4 regions of the Absiella sp. AM29-15 genome follow, and region 2 is predicted to be linked to each of the others. Evidence: riboswitches for the same ligand, from Rfam matches in the RefSeq annotation. Region 2 holds a riboswitch; each other region holds the start of a gene.
The links. A riboswitch is a leader RNA that binds a small molecule or an ion and turns the genes downstream of it on or off. The one in region 2 is predicted to bind thiamine pyrophosphate.
Positions count from the first base shown of each region.

Region 1: it holds a riboswitch for thiamine pyrophosphate, as region 2 does, so the genes downstream of both, DW761_RS12490 (energy-coupled thiamine transporter ThiT) here and DW761_RS09925 (HAD family hydrolase) in region 2, are expected to answer to the same signal.
Region 3: it holds a riboswitch for thiamine pyrophosphate, as region 2 does, so the genes downstream of both, thiC (phosphomethylpyrimidine synthase ThiC) here and DW761_RS09925 (HAD family hydrolase) in region 2, are expected to answer to the same signal.
Region 4: it holds a riboswitch for thiamine pyrophosphate, as region 2 does, so the genes downstream of both, thiW (energy coupling factor transporter S component ThiW) here and DW761_RS09925 (HAD family hydrolase) in region 2, are expected to answer to the same signal.

Region 1 is NZ_QVFL01000011.1:140,473-144,674, reverse strand. Features, by position in the region: gene fusA (elongation factor G) at 1-1,213, shown strand, start outside; gene tuf (elongation factor Tu) at 1,281-2,465, shown strand; TPP riboswitch at 2,553-2,641, shown strand; gene DW761_RS12490 (energy-coupled thiamine transporter ThiT) at 2,681-3,196, shown strand; gene metK (methionine adenosyltransferase) at 3,336-4,202, shown strand, end outside.
Region 2 is NZ_QVFL01000008.1:112,827-117,028, reverse strand. Features, by position in the region: gene DW761_RS09930 (carboxypeptidase M32) at 1-1,462, opposite strand, end outside; TPP riboswitch at 1,532-1,637, shown strand; gene DW761_RS09925 (HAD family hydrolase) at 1,679-2,332, shown strand; gene thiD (bifunctional hydroxymethylpyrimidine kinase/phosphomethylpyrimidine kinase) at 2,317-3,108, shown strand; gene DW761_RS09915 (J domain-containing protein) at 3,134-4,202, opposite strand, start outside.
Region 3 is NZ_QVFL01000021.1:26,866-31,067, forward strand. Features, by position in the region: gene DW761_RS18035 (RNA-binding domain-containing protein) at 1-94, opposite strand, end outside; gene thiC (phosphomethylpyrimidine synthase ThiC) at 432-1,742, opposite strand; TPP riboswitch at 1,819-1,926, opposite strand; gene DW761_RS18045 (diguanylate cyclase domain-containing protein) at 1,980-4,202, opposite strand, start outside.
Region 4 is NZ_QVFL01000001.1:2,445-6,646, reverse strand. Features, by position in the region: gene DW761_RS00030 (MATE family efflux transporter) at 1-1,352, shown strand, start outside; TPP riboswitch at 1,438-1,542, shown strand; gene thiW (energy coupling factor transporter S component ThiW) at 1,775-2,344, shown strand; gene thiM (hydroxyethylthiazole kinase) at 2,289-3,107, shown strand; gene thiE (thiamine phosphate synthase) at 3,104-3,736, shown strand; gene DW761_RS00010 (class I SAM-dependent rRNA methyltransferase) at 3,888-4,202, shown strand, end outside.

The DNA.
Region 1 (4,202 bases), on a different contig from region 2:
TACTTTGGAAGATGGTACAGAAGTAGAACGTCATGCAAGTGATGAAGAACCATTCTCTGCATTGGCATTCAAAATTGCTACTGACCCATTCGTTGGTAAGTTATCATACTTCCGTGTATACTCAGGTACTGCAAAATCAGGAAGTTATATCTTAAACTCAACAAAAGGTAAGAGAGAACGTTTTGGACGTATCGTACAGATGCATGCAAACTCTCGTAAAGAAATCGAAGAAGTTTATGCAGGTGATATTGCTGCAGCAGTAGGTTTAAAGGTAACTACTACCGGAGATTCTCTGTGTGCTGAAGATCATCCTGTTGTACTGGAAAGCATGGAATTCCCAGAACCAGTTATTGAATTATCTCTGGAACCAAAAACAAAAGCTGACCAGGATAAAATGGGACTTGCTCTTGCAAAACTTGCAGAAGAAGACCCTACATTCAAAACTTACACTGATCAGGAAACAGGTCAGACAATTATCGCTGGTGTTGGTGAACTTCACCTGGATATTATCGTTGACCGTCTGCGTCGTGAATTTAAGGTAGAAGCTAACGTTGGTCAGCCAATGGTTGCTTACCGTGAAACAATTCGTGAAGCTGCTGATTGTGAAGGAAAATACATCAAACAGTCTGGTGGACGTGGTCAGTATGGTCACGTATGGATCAAATTTGAACCTCAAGAAGAAGGTAAAGGATTTGAATTCGTTGACGCAACTGTTGGTGGTAGTGTTCCTCGTGAATATATCAAACCAACTGCTGAAGGTCTGGAAGATGCATTGCAGAATGGTATCATCGCTGGTTACCCAGTAATCGATATCAAAGCTACATTGTTTGATGGATCTTACCATGATGTCGATTCTAGTGAAATGGCTTATAAGATTGCTGCATCTATGGCTTTAAAAGCTGCTGCTAAGAAATGTAAACCAGTTATCCTAGAACCAGTTATGGAAGTTGAAGTAACTGCACCTAATGAATATTTAGGTAGCGTTATGGGTGACGTAAGTTCTCGTCGTGGTGCAATCATTGACCAGGAAGAAAGAGGAAATGCGATCATTGTTAAGGCACACATCCCATTATCTGAAATGTTTGGTTATGTAACTGACCTTCGTTCATTCACTCAGGGACGTGGAAATTACTCTATGAAATTCGATCATTATAGCGAAGTTCCTAAGAGTATTGCAGAAAAAATCGTTAAAAACAACAGTTCTGAAAATTAATTGTTGCTTTTATAAAAACTTTGAATTAGAATATACATGAAAACTATAAATTAGGAGGAAAATTAAAATGGCTAAAGAAAAATTTGACCGTTCCAAAACACATGTTAACATTGGAACTATCGGACACGTTGACCACGGTAAAACAACTTTAACTGCTGCAATCACAAACGTACTTGCAAAAGACGGTATGGCTGAAGCAAAAGCTTACGATGCAATCGATGGTGCTCCAGAAGAAAAAGAACGTGGTATCACAATTAACACTGCTCACGTTGAGTATCAGACAGACAAACGTCACTATGCACACGTTGACTGTCCAGGTCACGCTGACTACGTTAAGAACATGATCACTGGTGCTGCTCAGATGGATGGTGCTATCCTTGTAGTTGCTGCATCTGATGGTCCTATGCCTCAGACTCGTGAGCACATCTTACTTGCTCGTCAGGTAGGTGTTCCTTACATCGTTGTATTCTTGAACAAATGCGACATGGTTGATGATGAAGAATTAATCGACCTTGTTGAAATGGAAGTTCGTGAATTATTAAGCGAATACGGATTCGACGGAGATAACGCTCCAGTTATCCGTGGTTCTGCATTGAAGGCTCTTGAAGGAGATCCTAAATATGTTGGTGCTATCCACGAATTAATGGATGCTGTTGACGAATATATCCCAGATCCAGTTCGTGACACTGATAAACCATTCTTGATGTCTGTAGAAGACGTTATGACTATCACAGGACGTGGTACAGTTGCTACTGGCCGTGTTGAACGTGGTGTTGTTAAGATGGGTGAAGAAGTTGAAATCGTTGGTATCCACGACACTCGTAAAACAGTTATCACTGGATTGGAAATGTTCCGTAAACAGTTGGAATATGCTGAATCAGGTGACAACATTGGTGCATTGTTACGTGGTATCAACCGTGATGAAATCCAGCGTGGACAGGTTCTTGCTAAACCAGGAACAGTACACCCTCACACAAAATTCAAAGCTCAGGTTTATGTATTGAGCAAAGATGAAGGTGGACGTCACACTCCATTCGTATCTAACTACCGTCCTCAGTTCTACTTCCGTACAACTGACGTAACTGGTGTTATCACATTACCAGAAGGAACTGATATGTGTATGCCTGGAGATAACGTAGAAATGACTGTTGAATTGATCGCTCCAATCGCTATCGAAAACAACACTAAATTCTCTATCCGTGAAGGTGGACGTACAGTAGGTTCAGGTAACGTTACTGAAATCATCGAGTAATTTAAACTTATGATGAAAAGCATTGGTCTATGACTGATGCTTTTTTTACATCTATTGCAATTTCAGATAAAGTGTGTATAATAAATAACGTCATGACAGGGGTGCCTTCGGGCTGAGAAACACCCTTATGACCTGATCTAGTTAATACTAGCGTAGGGAGTCAGATCTATGAATTCTTAGATTTGTTGACTTACGCCTCACGGAGGTGTTTTTTTATGAAAAAATTGACAACATTAGATTTGGTTTATATGGCATTTTATGCTGCATTATTCATGGTGCTTGATTACTTTACAAATATGATTCCTTTCTTGAAGATGCCAAATGGTGGTTCTATTGGCGTATCGACAATTGCGTTGATCGTTTGCAGTTATCATTTAGGATGGATCAAAGGAACCATCGTTGGACTTGTTTCTGTATTGATTCAGTTTGTGACAGGTCCAATGTATATCCCACAGTTATTGGGATTCCTAATGGATTACTTAATCGCATTTAGTGTATATGGTTTGGCTAGCTTATTTCCAAATTATAAGTATTTCTATTCTGGAATTCTAATTACCAATTTTCTGCGTTTTGCAAGTCATACCATTGGTGGTGTGATAGTATGGGAAACAACATGGTGGGGTTCCATTATATACAATGCACCATATATGATTGCTACAACGATTGTCGGAATGATCGTTGTGCCAATTTTAGTTGAGCGTCTGCATTTAAATAAAGAAAAAACAGCGTAATGATAAAGATTTGCCCATATGAACAAGAAAATGGGTAAATCTTTTTTTCATGAATTTATGAAATCATTTATATTAAATCTTGTTTTATGAACTAGAATGAACGATAATATAGTTGAACATGAGAAAGGAAATAATAAATATGCTAAATAGACAATTTTTTACTTCTGAGTCTGTAACAGAAGGACATCCTGATAAAATATGTGATCAGATTTCAGATGCAGTATTAGATGCAATTTTAGAAAAAGATCCAATGGCACGAGTTGCTTGTGAAACATGCTGTACAACGGGTATGGTGATGATCATGGGAGAAATATCTACAAATTGTTACGTTGACATTCCAAGTATCGCAAGAAATACGATTTTGGAAATTGGATATGATAGAGCAAAATATGGCTTTGATGGAACGACTTGTTCTGTTTTAACTTCAATTGATGAACAGTCTTCTGATATTGCCATGGGTGTTGATCACTCTCTAGAAACAAAAGAAGGCGGAGAAGAAAACAATGGTGCAGGGGATCAGGGAATGATGTTTGGATATGCCTGCGATGAAACACTTGAATATATGCCAATGTCTATTTCCCTTGCCCACAGACTTGCTAAACAGTTGACAAAAATTCGTAAGGATGGAATTGTAGACTATCTTCGTCCTGATGGGAAAACACAGGTTACGGTGGAATATATTGATGATAAACCTACACGTGTAGATACGATTGTTATTTCAACGCAACATTCCGATACAGTTTCTTTAGATACAATTCGTAAAGATTTAAAGGAGCATGTGATAGATGTCATCATAGATCCTAAAATGATAGATGAAGATACAAAGATTTATATCAATCCAACAGGACGCTTTGTAATAGGCGGACCTCAAGGGGATAGTGGTTTAACAGGAAGAAAAATAATTGTAGATACATATGGTGGTATGGCACGTCATGGTGGTGGAGCATTTTCTGGAAAGGATCCTACAAAAGTAGACCGTAGTGCTGCTTATGCCGCTCGTTATGTT
Region 2 (4,202 bases):
TTAAATAATCGATGTAGTATTGGGCACGAAAGGTGTCACCTGTTGCTTGTTTTAAAACTTCATTAGCGTTTTGATAGGCACCAACATAGTGGATATTGTCTTTTAACCATGCCGCGATTTTATCAAATTGATTGTTTCTTAAATAATCTGCCACTGGCAGCTGTTTTTCCATAGCACTATAAAACTGTGCTGCATAAGCACTTCCTAAGGCGTATGTTGGAAAATATCCAAAATTGCCACCGCCCCAGTGCATATCCTGTAAAATTCCTTCACGATGATTACGTGGACGAAGCCCCAGATATTTTTCATATTTATCATTCCACATGGTTTCTAACTGATCAAGAGGAATAGAACCATTGAAAATTTCTTTTTCTAATTCATAACGAATTAAAATATGTAATGGATAGGTCAATTCATCTGCTTCTGTTCGTATAAAAGAAGGTCGTGTAATATTGATCATACGCATGAAATCTTCAAAGGATACATGAGAAAGTTGTTTTGGGAAATAGCTTTGAAGGATAGGGTATTGTACCTGCCAGAAAGCTGGATGACGCCCGATATGATTTTCCATAAAGCGGGATTGACTTTCATGCATAGCGTAACCAATATTATCTTTTAAAGCAGTTCCATCATATTCTGGTTTTACCTGTAACGAATATAAAGCATGACCATATTCATGCATTGTGGAAAAGATGCCAGACATAACATCATGTTCATAATAATGTGTGGTAATACGTGCCTCATTCTCACTAAAGAAATCAGTAAATGGATGTTCCGTTAATCCCATAATGCATTTTTCTCGATCTATTCCTAAATAATCTAGTAATTGCGCATTGTATTTTGCCTGTTGATCAATATCAAAACTTTGATGTAATACGGAATCATCGATCTGTTCCTTCTGTTCATTAATTTTTTTGATGAAAGGTACCAGTTGTTCTTTGATGGAATTAAAAAATGCATCATATTGTTTCACATTCATCCCATCTTCGTAGCGATCTAATAAATAATCATAGTCTGTACTTTCTTTTTGTACATACGTCAGTGCTTCTTTTTGTTTTAGAATCACATCTTTTAAATAAGGTGCGAAAGATGCATAATCATCCTGATCTTTTGCGATATGCCATGCGGCTTCACTGTCGTTGATGCTTTTCTGCATTGCGACATATACATCTTTTGGCAATACCCGATCATATTCCATACCTTTTAGAAACAACGTGATTTCTCTTTTTTCTTCTGTGTCATTTGTGATTTTTCCTAATTCTTCAATCATCGCAAGAGCTTCCTTATCGGTTGCCTTACTGAATGCTTCACCACTTAAATATGCCATTGCTTCATTACGTTTGGCAATTCCTTTCTTTGGCGCAATCGTTGCGATATCATAATACATTGTACTCAATGCGAGTGTGTAGGCCTTTTGGATATCCTTATATTCTTGAAAAGCTTTTCTTAATGTTTCTACCATAATGTTCACCTCTATGCGAATATTGTAACATATCTGCTTTCATTTTTCGTCCCTTTATGCTATGATTACCATGGAAATCACGGGAGCTGGTATGACCGGCTGAGAGGAAGTTGAAAACTTCGACCGATACCTGATTTGGATAATGCCAACGTAGGGAATAATCATTAGTTATTGGAATATTCTCATGTTGGGGATATTCTTTTTTTTGGAGGGTCTATGATAAAAGGATGTATTTTTGATTTAGATGGCACACTGTTAGATAGTATGCATGTATGGGATGATTTTGCATTTTCTTATTTAATCAGTAAAGGAATACAGACAAATGAAAATTTAGATGAAGTATTTTCTACTTTACGCATGGAAGAAGCAGTCGCATATCTTCAAAAACATTATGTACAAAAGGAATCATTAGAGACAGTGCGTGATGAAGTTTATGCTTTATTGAAAAAACGATATATCCATATGGAGTTAAAACCTGGTGTAAAGGAATGCATACAGAAGCTTTCTACAATGCCAGTGACTTTATGTGTATTAAGTGCCAATCATAAAGAAGTGTGTGAAACAGCCTTGAAAAAACATGGACTATCAAATAAATTCTCCTATATCTTAAGTTGTGAAGATATCCATTTATCCAAAGATGATCCGGCTTGTTTCTATTACGCCTGTGAAAAGATGCAATTAAAACCAGCGGAGTGTGTCGTCATTGAAGATGCATTGCACGCTGTATCAGGTGCAAAAAAAGCAGGATGCTATGTGGTAGCCGTGAAAGAAAAAAGCCAGCAGAAAGATGAAGAAAAAATCAGAAGGATGGCAGATGCATACATAGAGGATATGCAGGAACTGGAGGAGGTATTATGCAGAAAGTTTTAACAATTGCAGGCACAGACCCAAGTGGTGGGGCAGGGGCACAGGCAGATTTAAAGACCTTTATGGCACATAAGGTATATGGGATGAGTGTGATCACCGCATTAGTTGCGCAAAATACATGTGGTGTACGTGATATTATGAATGTAACACCTGCCTTTTTAAAGGAACAGTTTGATTGTGTATTTGAAGATATTTTCCCAGATGCAGTAAAAATCGGGATGGTATCACAACCGGAATTAATCGAAGTCATTGTGGAAAAGCTGAAACAATATCAACCTAAAAATATCGTGGTGGATCCAGTGATGGTATCCACCAGTGGTGATCGGCTATTAGCGCAAAAAGCATTAACGATGCTGCAAAAAGAGTTGTTGCCACTGGCACAGATTATTACACCAAATATTCCAGAAGCAGAAGTATTATGTGAATTTTCTATTGAGTCGAAAGATGATATGGTTAAAGCAGCACAAAAGATTGCCACAAATTATCATGGCTATATTTTGATTAAAGGTGGACATTTTGAGGATTGTGCAGATGATTTATTGTATCATGATGGAGAAGAAGTCTGGCTGCCTTGTGTTAAGATACAAAATCCTAATACCCATGGAACCGGCTGTACCTTATCCAGTGCAATTGCCAGTAATTTAGCATTGGGTTATGACATGGTAAACAGTGTAAAAAATGCAAAGGCATATATCACAGGTGCATTAAAAGATGGCATGGATTTAGGAAAAGGCAGTGGACCTTTAAATCATTGCTGGAACTTGATGAATAAAGCATAAAAAGTCGCAAATCGCGACTTTTCATTTACAATAATTTTTTTACCAAAGACACATCAATATAAGGGGTAGTGACGCCATTTCCTATCATTTGCGTCGTGTTTTTTGTATACCATATCAAGCTATCATCATACAGCTTTTGGATATTCAAATCTAAATGTAAAGCCAAACGATAGAAATTGCCAATAGAAAGCTTATCATTCTCGACATGTACATCATTGTAATGCTTACCTAATATATCAATGCCGGAAGCATCATGAAGATATTTTTGTACATCGTCTTGATATTTTTCAGGTTGCCACAGTGTAAAATCTAAACGATAAGCAGTGATACTGAAAAACAACCAGTCCTTGATTTCTTTTTCATTCAGCTTTGATAATTCTTCGATTGTTTTTGAATATCTGGCATAATGTGCAAATTTCGCATGTTCTGGCAATCCATAAAACCGGATATCTTTACATATTTCATACAAAGGGGAAGCACATACTTTTTGTACTAGCAAATACAATTCCTTCGCCATCGCATCACCATTTTCCGCAGTAACTTTAATATCAAAACCTTCTGCGTTATCATACATGCGGCTGATAGGATAAATATCCTTCTGATGAACTGTAAAATTGATGTTCAACGAAGAAACAAAAGCCCCGGAAAGGGTATCTTCAAATACAGTTTCCCCTTGTTCATTTTCCTTTTCTTTTAGATAGAATGTGACATCATTTTCTTCATCATAGCATTTATAGATTTGGGTATCTTTGTACAAAGGATTATCTGTTTCTATTTCTTGATTCAATATTACATGATTACCATAACGCTCGCGTATTTTCTGGTCAATAGGAAATTCATAAAAATAAAGGTTATTTATATTCAGATTTCTAGCTTGAAAAACAAATATTAAAACTACGATAACAACCAACATTATTTTGATTTGTTTTATCTTATGTTGATTTGCTCTATTTAAATAAAGAAGAAAAGCACCTAAAATGATTAAGGTTATCATCATGCCAAAAGATCTGCAGATCCAGGCTAAATAGCAAAATATCAAGTATACAATAAAGACTAAGATTGCACGAATATTTTGAAATCGCTTGCCAACAATA
Region 3 (4,202 bases), on a different contig from region 2:
TTGTGTCTGGATTCCAGCCTTCCTTAAATTCAATCCTGGCCCATTCAACAATATTTCTCTCCATTAAAGAATCAATTGTAATTGGTATTGACATAATTTCCTCCCATCCGTTTTTAATTTCTTTAAACGATTTATCGACGACTTATCGACGACTTATCGACGACTTATCGACGACTTATCAACGACTTATCAACGACTAATTTTTATCAAAATACGCTATTTTAAAGGCTTTTTGACCGATAACCATATTTTTTCATCGACGACTTATCGACGACTTATCGACGACTTATCGACGACTTATCGACGACTTACATTATATTCAATAGTATAACACGTTTAATCATAAAAAAAATGATTAATTCAAATATTTTAATTCACTTCCCTATAACATTCTATAGAAAAACATCGCCGAAATCGACGATGTTTTCTCATTATTCTTCTTCCATGATATCCACGTTTTCCCCATTTAGTATCTTATTCATATTACGAATTGCACACATTTTTCCACACATTGTACATGTATCTTCTCTTTCTGGTGTGCTGTCTTTACGATATCGTCTTGCTTTTTCAGGATCAATCGCTGTTTCAAACATGGTTTCCCAATCCAGATTTCTTCTTGCCATTGCCATTTTGTGATCCCAGTCAATCGCACCTTTAACACCTTTGGCAACATCTGCCGCATGTGCTGCGATTTTACTTGCGATAATACCTTCTTTTACATCATTCACATCTGGTAAACGCAGGTGTTCAGCCGGTGTTACATAACATAGGAAACTTGCGCCATAAGTAGCCGCAATGGCACCACCAATCGCTGCCGTGATATGATCATAACCTGGTGCAACATCTGTAACAATAGGTCCTAATACGTAGAATGGTGCGCCTTTACAAATGGTATTCTGAATTTCCATATTTGCCTGAATCTGATTTAAAGGCATATGACCTGGTCCTTCAATCATGACCTGAACATCTTTTTCCCATGCCCGTTTTGTTAGTTCCCCTAATGTCACAAGTTCTTCGATCTGAGAAATATCAGAACCATCTTCAATACAGCCAGGGCGACATGCATCGCCTAAACTTAAAGTAACATCATATTTCTGGCAGATATCCAGCACTTCATCAAATCGTTCATAGAATGGATTTTCATTCCCTGTTATTTCCATCCATGCGAAAATGATAGAGCCGCCTCTGGATACAATGTTTGTGATACGTTTATTGTCTTTAAAGCGTTGTGCTGTACGTTTGTTTATTCCACAATGGATGGTCATAAAATCTACACCATCTTCTGCGTGCATACGAAATACATCCAGCCATTCCTGTGTTGTGATATCTTTTAATGCCTTATTGTAGTAAACGACTGCATCATAAATTGGCACAGTTCCTAATATTGCTGGACATTCTTTTGTCAGCTTTCTTCTAAATGTTTGTGTATCCCCAAAAGAGCTTAAATCCATGATAGCTTCTGCGCCCATGTTTACGGCACTTTTGACTTTTTCCATTTCCATATCCAAATCTAAACAGTCTTTGCTTGTGCCCAGATTGACATTGATTTTTGTTTTTAGCATTCTGCCAATTCCATAAGGTTTTAAACAGGTATGGTTTTTATTTGCCGGAATGACAATTTGTCCTTTCGCAACATAATCGCGTACCTCTTCTACATCCATCTGTTCATAGGCTGCGACAGCTTTCATTTCTTTTGTGATCACGTTGTTTCTAGCAGCGTTCATTTGTGTTGTGTATTCCATTTTCTTCCTCCTAAAAAAAGCTGAACGCCTGCTACGGTGTCAGCTTTTGCTTAGTAAATTTATATCGTGGATTACACTTTCGTCACAATAAAATCCCTTCGCCGGCATTACCCGTATCAGGTTCAGTGGGTCAGGATCTTTATTGATCCAATCTCAGCCATCATTGGCACCCCATTTTTTGTACGTATTTATTAGACCATACATAAACCAATAAGTCAATGTAAATTTTACAATATACTATTCTGCGTAAATATAATATTGATTCTTTCCATTTAATTTTGCACGATATAAAGCTTTATCTGCTTTCTCATATAAGACTTGCAGATTCATTCCATGCATTGGTGCTGTGGCAACGCCAATGGATATATAAACATTTTCATTTCCCTGAAGGGTACAGCATTTCGCAAGACTGTTTTGAATAGCATTGATTTTTTGTTTAATGGCATCTAATTGTTGATATTTCATCAGAACTAAGAATTCATCTCCACCATAACGGCAGAAGATATCTCCATTACCCATATGCGTCATAATCACGGAGGCGATTTCACGTAATACACGATCTCCCTGTAAATGCCCATATTGGTCGTTGATTTGTTTAAAATCATCAAGATCAATCATCATCAATGCATATTTCTGCTTACTGCTGCATAACACAAGTGCATTACGCATCATTAATTCACCCATACGACGATTATAAATACCTGTCAAAGAATCAAACTGTGCATATTTTTTTTCTTCTTTTGCCAGTGTTTCCTTTTCTACTTGTTTACTGATATTTTGAAGATATCCTATTACTTTGATCAATTCACCATTTTCATCAAAGATAGGCTCACAGGTTAATTTTACCCAGCGATGAAGATTGCTAAATAACATGACTTCTATAATTTCTTCGTTGAATTTATGTTTTAAGATTTTATTTTTCAACAATTCCAGACTTTTACATCCAGAATATCGATTATAATCACGTTTTAAGAAATCACTCAGAATATAGTTATTATAATTCTTTACTGCGTTATTGGGATTCATCGTACAGATTTGTTTTAATCCATCTTCATTGATTGTCAGAATATCTCGTTTCGCTTCATATTCCCAAACACTTAGATTTGCCTGATGGATAATGCTTTCATACATCTGCTGGGTGATATTTAATTCTTGTTCCTTATTGATAAGTGCTGTCGCATCCATCATAATTCCATAATACAAAAGATCTCCTTCATATAATCCTCTGTTCATCGCAATCATATGAATATAGCGGGTTTCTTTGTTTTTCGTGATACTGCGAAACATCAGATCAATATCCTGTTTGGTTTTTCTTGCGTTGAAAATTGCTTCATGAACCATCTTTTTATCTCTTGGATCTGTAAAGCAGGTACCTTTGGTTTCTATGATCTGCTGTTTATATTCTTCATGGGAATAACCCATGGTTTTTGAAAGGTTAAAACTATAGAAATATATTTCGTTATTCTCTATACAGAAAACATCTCCTGGTGTATTTGCGACAATGGTTTCCAGTTTCTGTTTCATATTGATAATGTCTGTGATATCTTCAATGATACCTGCAAAGAAACATTCGTTATCTTCGATGATGATTCGTGTTTGATCACGTACCCAGATAATTCCATTGGCTGTATATAATCGGTATTCTCCCGTAAATAATCCTTGATTGCCACGAGAGTAACGTACTGTTTCACGCATGAGCTCTCGATCGGCAGGATATATCAGATTGATGTATTTATTATCAAAGTTTAGCTCCAGTTCTTCTTTGGTGTATCCAATCATATCAAGGAATCGATCAGATACATGTTTAATTGGAAAATCTGGTTTATCGTAACATTGATGATAGCCTCCTGGTACCAGAGAATTTAAAAGGTTGATATCTTCCTGGGCTTTTCTTAATTCCATCTGTGTATTCATTTTTTCACTGATATCGATACAATAAGAAATTACCGCAAGCTGATCATTTTCAGCCTTAATCACCCTTCCTCTATTAATGACCCATAATAAGGAATTGTTTTTACGTACCATACGATAGTTTACTGTATATTCGTAGCCTTCATAAAAGTTATCCCCAATATCTCTTTTTACCCGGTTGCGATCTTCTATATAGATTGTGTTCATTAATTTACCATTGATCCCATCATAAAAATCCTGATAGGAATCAAATCCCAGTAAACTGATGATTTCATCATTTGCGAAATACAGGGTAAAACCTTCATCACAATAACCAGCGATAATACCACCACTCATAGAATTTGCGAACAGATAAGCTGCATATTCTTTATTTTTCATTGCTAAGGATACTTTAGAGCCTTTTGCATTGGAAATACCCAAAATACTTTGAAGTACATTTTGTGAATCCAACAGTTCTTTTTCTTGCTTCTTAATGGCCGTCACATCTGTACACAGGGTATCATAGATATCCACACCTTCTTCAGAGCCAGCATAGTGTACACTGATTTC
Region 4 (4,202 bases), on a different contig from region 2:
GAAATCTGACAAAGGCACTGTTTCGTATGGCGGTTCCTTTATTTTTACTTAATATTTTAAACTCATTATATAACGTAATTGATACGTTCTGGGTAGGTCAGATTGGTGAACTACAGGTCGGGGCTGTATCACTTGTTGGACCAATTATGTGGTGTGCACAAAGTGTGGCATCTGGATTAAGTGCGGCAGCGATTGCAATCATATCTACGAAACTAGGCGCAAAACAAAAAGATGAAGCTAACCGTTTTGCGACAGCCCTGGTATACTTTGCGTTTATCTTTGCGATTATATTAAGCGTTGGCACAATCTTATTTTCAAATACAATATTAGGATATCTGGATACACCAGCCGAAATATATCAGGATTCTCATGATTATCTGATTGGAATATCATTTGATTATCTGGGATTGATCTTATTAAATCTATATATGGCAATTCGTCAAAGTGCCGGGGATAGTAAAAGCGGTGTAAAATTAAATGCGATTGCGTCAATATTAAATGTATTCTTAGATCCATTATTTATCTTTGTGTTCCATATGGGCATCATGGGGGCAGCAGTAGCGACAGTATTATCAAAGATTCTTGTACTACCACTTGCTTATCGATCTATTCGCTCAAAAGACAATGAAGTTTATGTGGCGTTTCGTAAATATCCTTTTCAATTATCTGATGGGAAAACAATTCTACGTCTGTGTATACCAGCAGCGAGTGGTCAATTCTTAGAAAGTTTAGGCTTTGTGATTATGAATAAATATATCGTGTTCTATGGAGCAGTGGCGATATCTGCGTATGGTGTTGGTGGTAAACTTGTGAATTTGATGTATATACCGATTGTATCCTTCGGTTCCATACTTGCGACATTTATCGGTCAGAATTTAGGTGCTGGTAATATCGAAAGGGCAAGAAAATGTTATTGGGTAACCATGCGTATATCCGTGATCAGTGCCATTGCGTTAACGATTATCGGCATGCTGTTGATCAATCCATTTACCCGTATATTTGTTCCAGATGCCAGTGAAGAGTTACTGTCTATTGCATTTGAGTACAATTTTTTCGCATTATTGACAGGTGTTTTTATGGGCTGGTATATGAATTTAAACAGTGTATTCAATGGATCCGGGCATACCAATACTACCTTTATTCTTTCAATGTTGCGGCTATGGGGCTTTCGCATTCCTATGATTATCCTGTTTCATAAGTTCACGGAATTGGGTATTACCGGTATATGGCTTGCGATGTTGTTAAGTAATATTTTAGAATGTATTGTAGGGCAATGGATCTATCAACAAAATCGATGGGTTAAAACAACGCTTGTACAAAAGGAGCTGCAGGAAAGCAGTGTGACTGCATAAAAAGTCTGAATATATCTTATTTCTAATGTAAATCACTATGAAAAAAAGCTCTTGCAATCCTTATTTCAAAGTGGTACCATACTAATGTAATAAAAAGGGGAGCCAATGTGTGCTGAGAGGAAACATTACGTTTCGACCCTGTGAACCTGATACGGGTAATGCCGGCGTAGGGAGTATAACAGAGGTAATCTGAGATATGTCTTTACGTGGATATATCTCTTTTTTATTACTGCTAATGGAAGGGGAGCGCCTTACATTAAAAGATAATCAGCGAGGGAGCCTGCAGACAGGCTGAGAGGAAACTGGCAAGCGTTTCGACCGTACCATATCTGGAAACTGAACCCGATAAACGGCGCTGATTTTTATTTGTATCCTTTTATTTGGTTCAGCATTTCCAGCGAACAAATAGGAGGGTGTTTTTTATGAACAAACAAAATCAAATTTTTCGTAGCGTATTTTTTGCGATGATGGTAGCGGTAGGTGTGGTAATATCACCCATTCTTCGAGTAGAAGGAATGTGTCCGATGGCCCACTTGATCAATATCACAATGGCAGTATTGATGGGACCATGGTATTCTTTGGGGTGTGCTGTAGCTATCGGTATTATTCGTATGGCATGTATGGGAATTCCACCACTTGCATTAACAGGAGCTGTCTTTGGCGCAGCATTATCTGGCATACTATATCGAGCAAGCAATGGAAAAATCTGGGCCGCTGTGCTTGGAGAAATTATCGGTACAGGGATTATTGGTGCTATCGTATCCTATCCTGTTATGGCATATCTATGGGGTAAAAATGGATTAACATGGATGTTCTATGTGCCAAGTTTCCTGATGGGAACCATCATTGGAGGAAGTATTGCTTTCGCATTCCTGTTGAAACTGCAGCATAATGGTATGCTTGCGAAAATGCAGAGAAAGCTTGGAGGTAAGACCTATGAATATACAAGAGGAGTTGTGGCAGGACAAAGCGAAGCTGCACTTGACGCATAATCTGATTCATTGTATCACCAATCCCATATCTATGAATGATTGTGCTAATGCAGTTCTTGCGTTAGGTGGAAAACCAATTATGGCACAACACCCGGATGAAGTAGCACAAATCACCAAAACCGCGAAAGCACTAGCCTTAAATCTGGGAAACTTTGATGATATCCGAAGTAAAGCAATGATAGTATCCATAAAAACTGCTAACGAAAACTACATACCAGTTGTTTTAGATTTGGTAGGTGTTGGCTGTAGCGACTTGCGTTATAATTATGCAAAATCAATGATGGATGCTTACCATATCGATGTAATCAAAGGAAATCTTTCAGAGATTCGTGCAATTGCAGGAAAGCCTGCACATGCACTTGGCATTGATGTTGGAGATTCTGATATCGAACGTGTAGAAGACAGTGCCATCTGGATTCAGGACTTTGCGAAACAAACAGGCTGTTGTATCTTATGCAGTGGAGCTATAGATATCATCAGTGATGGGATACATACCTATAAAGTAGAAAACGGCTGTGAATTATTGACTTTATGTACGGGCACAGGCTGTATGTTAAATGTAATCACTGCGACTTTTTTATCCTGTATGGAGCCTATAAAAGCTTGTATGCTGGCATGTAGCTATTTTGGCGTTGTCGCAGAAAAGTGTCTGAAAGAAACCACGATGCCGGGAAGTTTTCATTATAAATTATTTGATTGGCTGTATGCATTAGAAAAAGAAGAGTATTTAAAATATGCAAAAATAAGTGAGGTAGTGCTATGAGCAAATTAGATTTAACATTATATCTGGTCACAGATTCTACAAATATGACAGAAGAAGAGTTTTTATCAAAAGTAGAAGCCGCATGTAGAGGTGGTGTCACACTTATCCAATTACGTGAAAAGAATCGGACAACGAAGGAATATATAGATTTAGCAAATAAAGTAAAAGCGATTAGTGATCGTTATGATTTACCTTTACTGATTGATGATCGAATTGATGTTGCAATGGCAGTGGATGCCGCAGGCGTTCATGTTGGTGCAGATGATATGCCAGTGGCACTCGCAAGAAAGTTGTTGGGACCTGATAAAATCGTTGGTGCGACCGCAAAAACTGTAGAAGCTGCCATAAAAGCGCAGGCTGATGGCGCAGATTATTTAGGTGTTGGCGCAATATATCCGACTACCACAAAAGTAAAAACAGTACTCACAAAAGTTGAAACATTACAGGATATATGTAAACATGTATCCATACCTGTAGGAGCCATTGGTGGATTAAATAAAGATAACTGCGATATTTTACAAGAAACCGATATCGATGGAATCTGTGTTGTATCAGCTATTATGAAGCAGGCCGATTGTGAATTGGCCGCTAAAGAACTGAAAGAAAAAATCAAAACAATTTTAAAATAGAAGGAAGCATAGAAAGCCATGCAAATACTGGATTTTCTATGTTTTTTTCTTTTTAAATCTCTTTTTTAATTATGAAAATTCACGATAATGATTGTATGTAAGGAAACGATTATGTTAAAATGAGGTGTATTTGTGAATGAGAGGTAAATGTATGAAGAAAAAATATCCTGTGGTCATCATATCAGAAGAAGGCGCATCATGGCTTGAAAAGGGCCAAATGTGGATGTATAAAAATAATGTAGTTTCTATTGATGATGATGCTGAAAATGGCGCAATTGTAAATATTATGACTGAGAAAGGCAACTATTTAGGAACTGGTTTTTTATCAAGAATCAGTCATATCACTGTTAGAATACTATCAAAGAACCCAGATGAAGTATTTGATCGTGAGTTCTTTAAACATCGTATACAATTTGCTTATGATTTCCGAAAGACATTAGAAAAAGACAACATCACAAACTGTCGA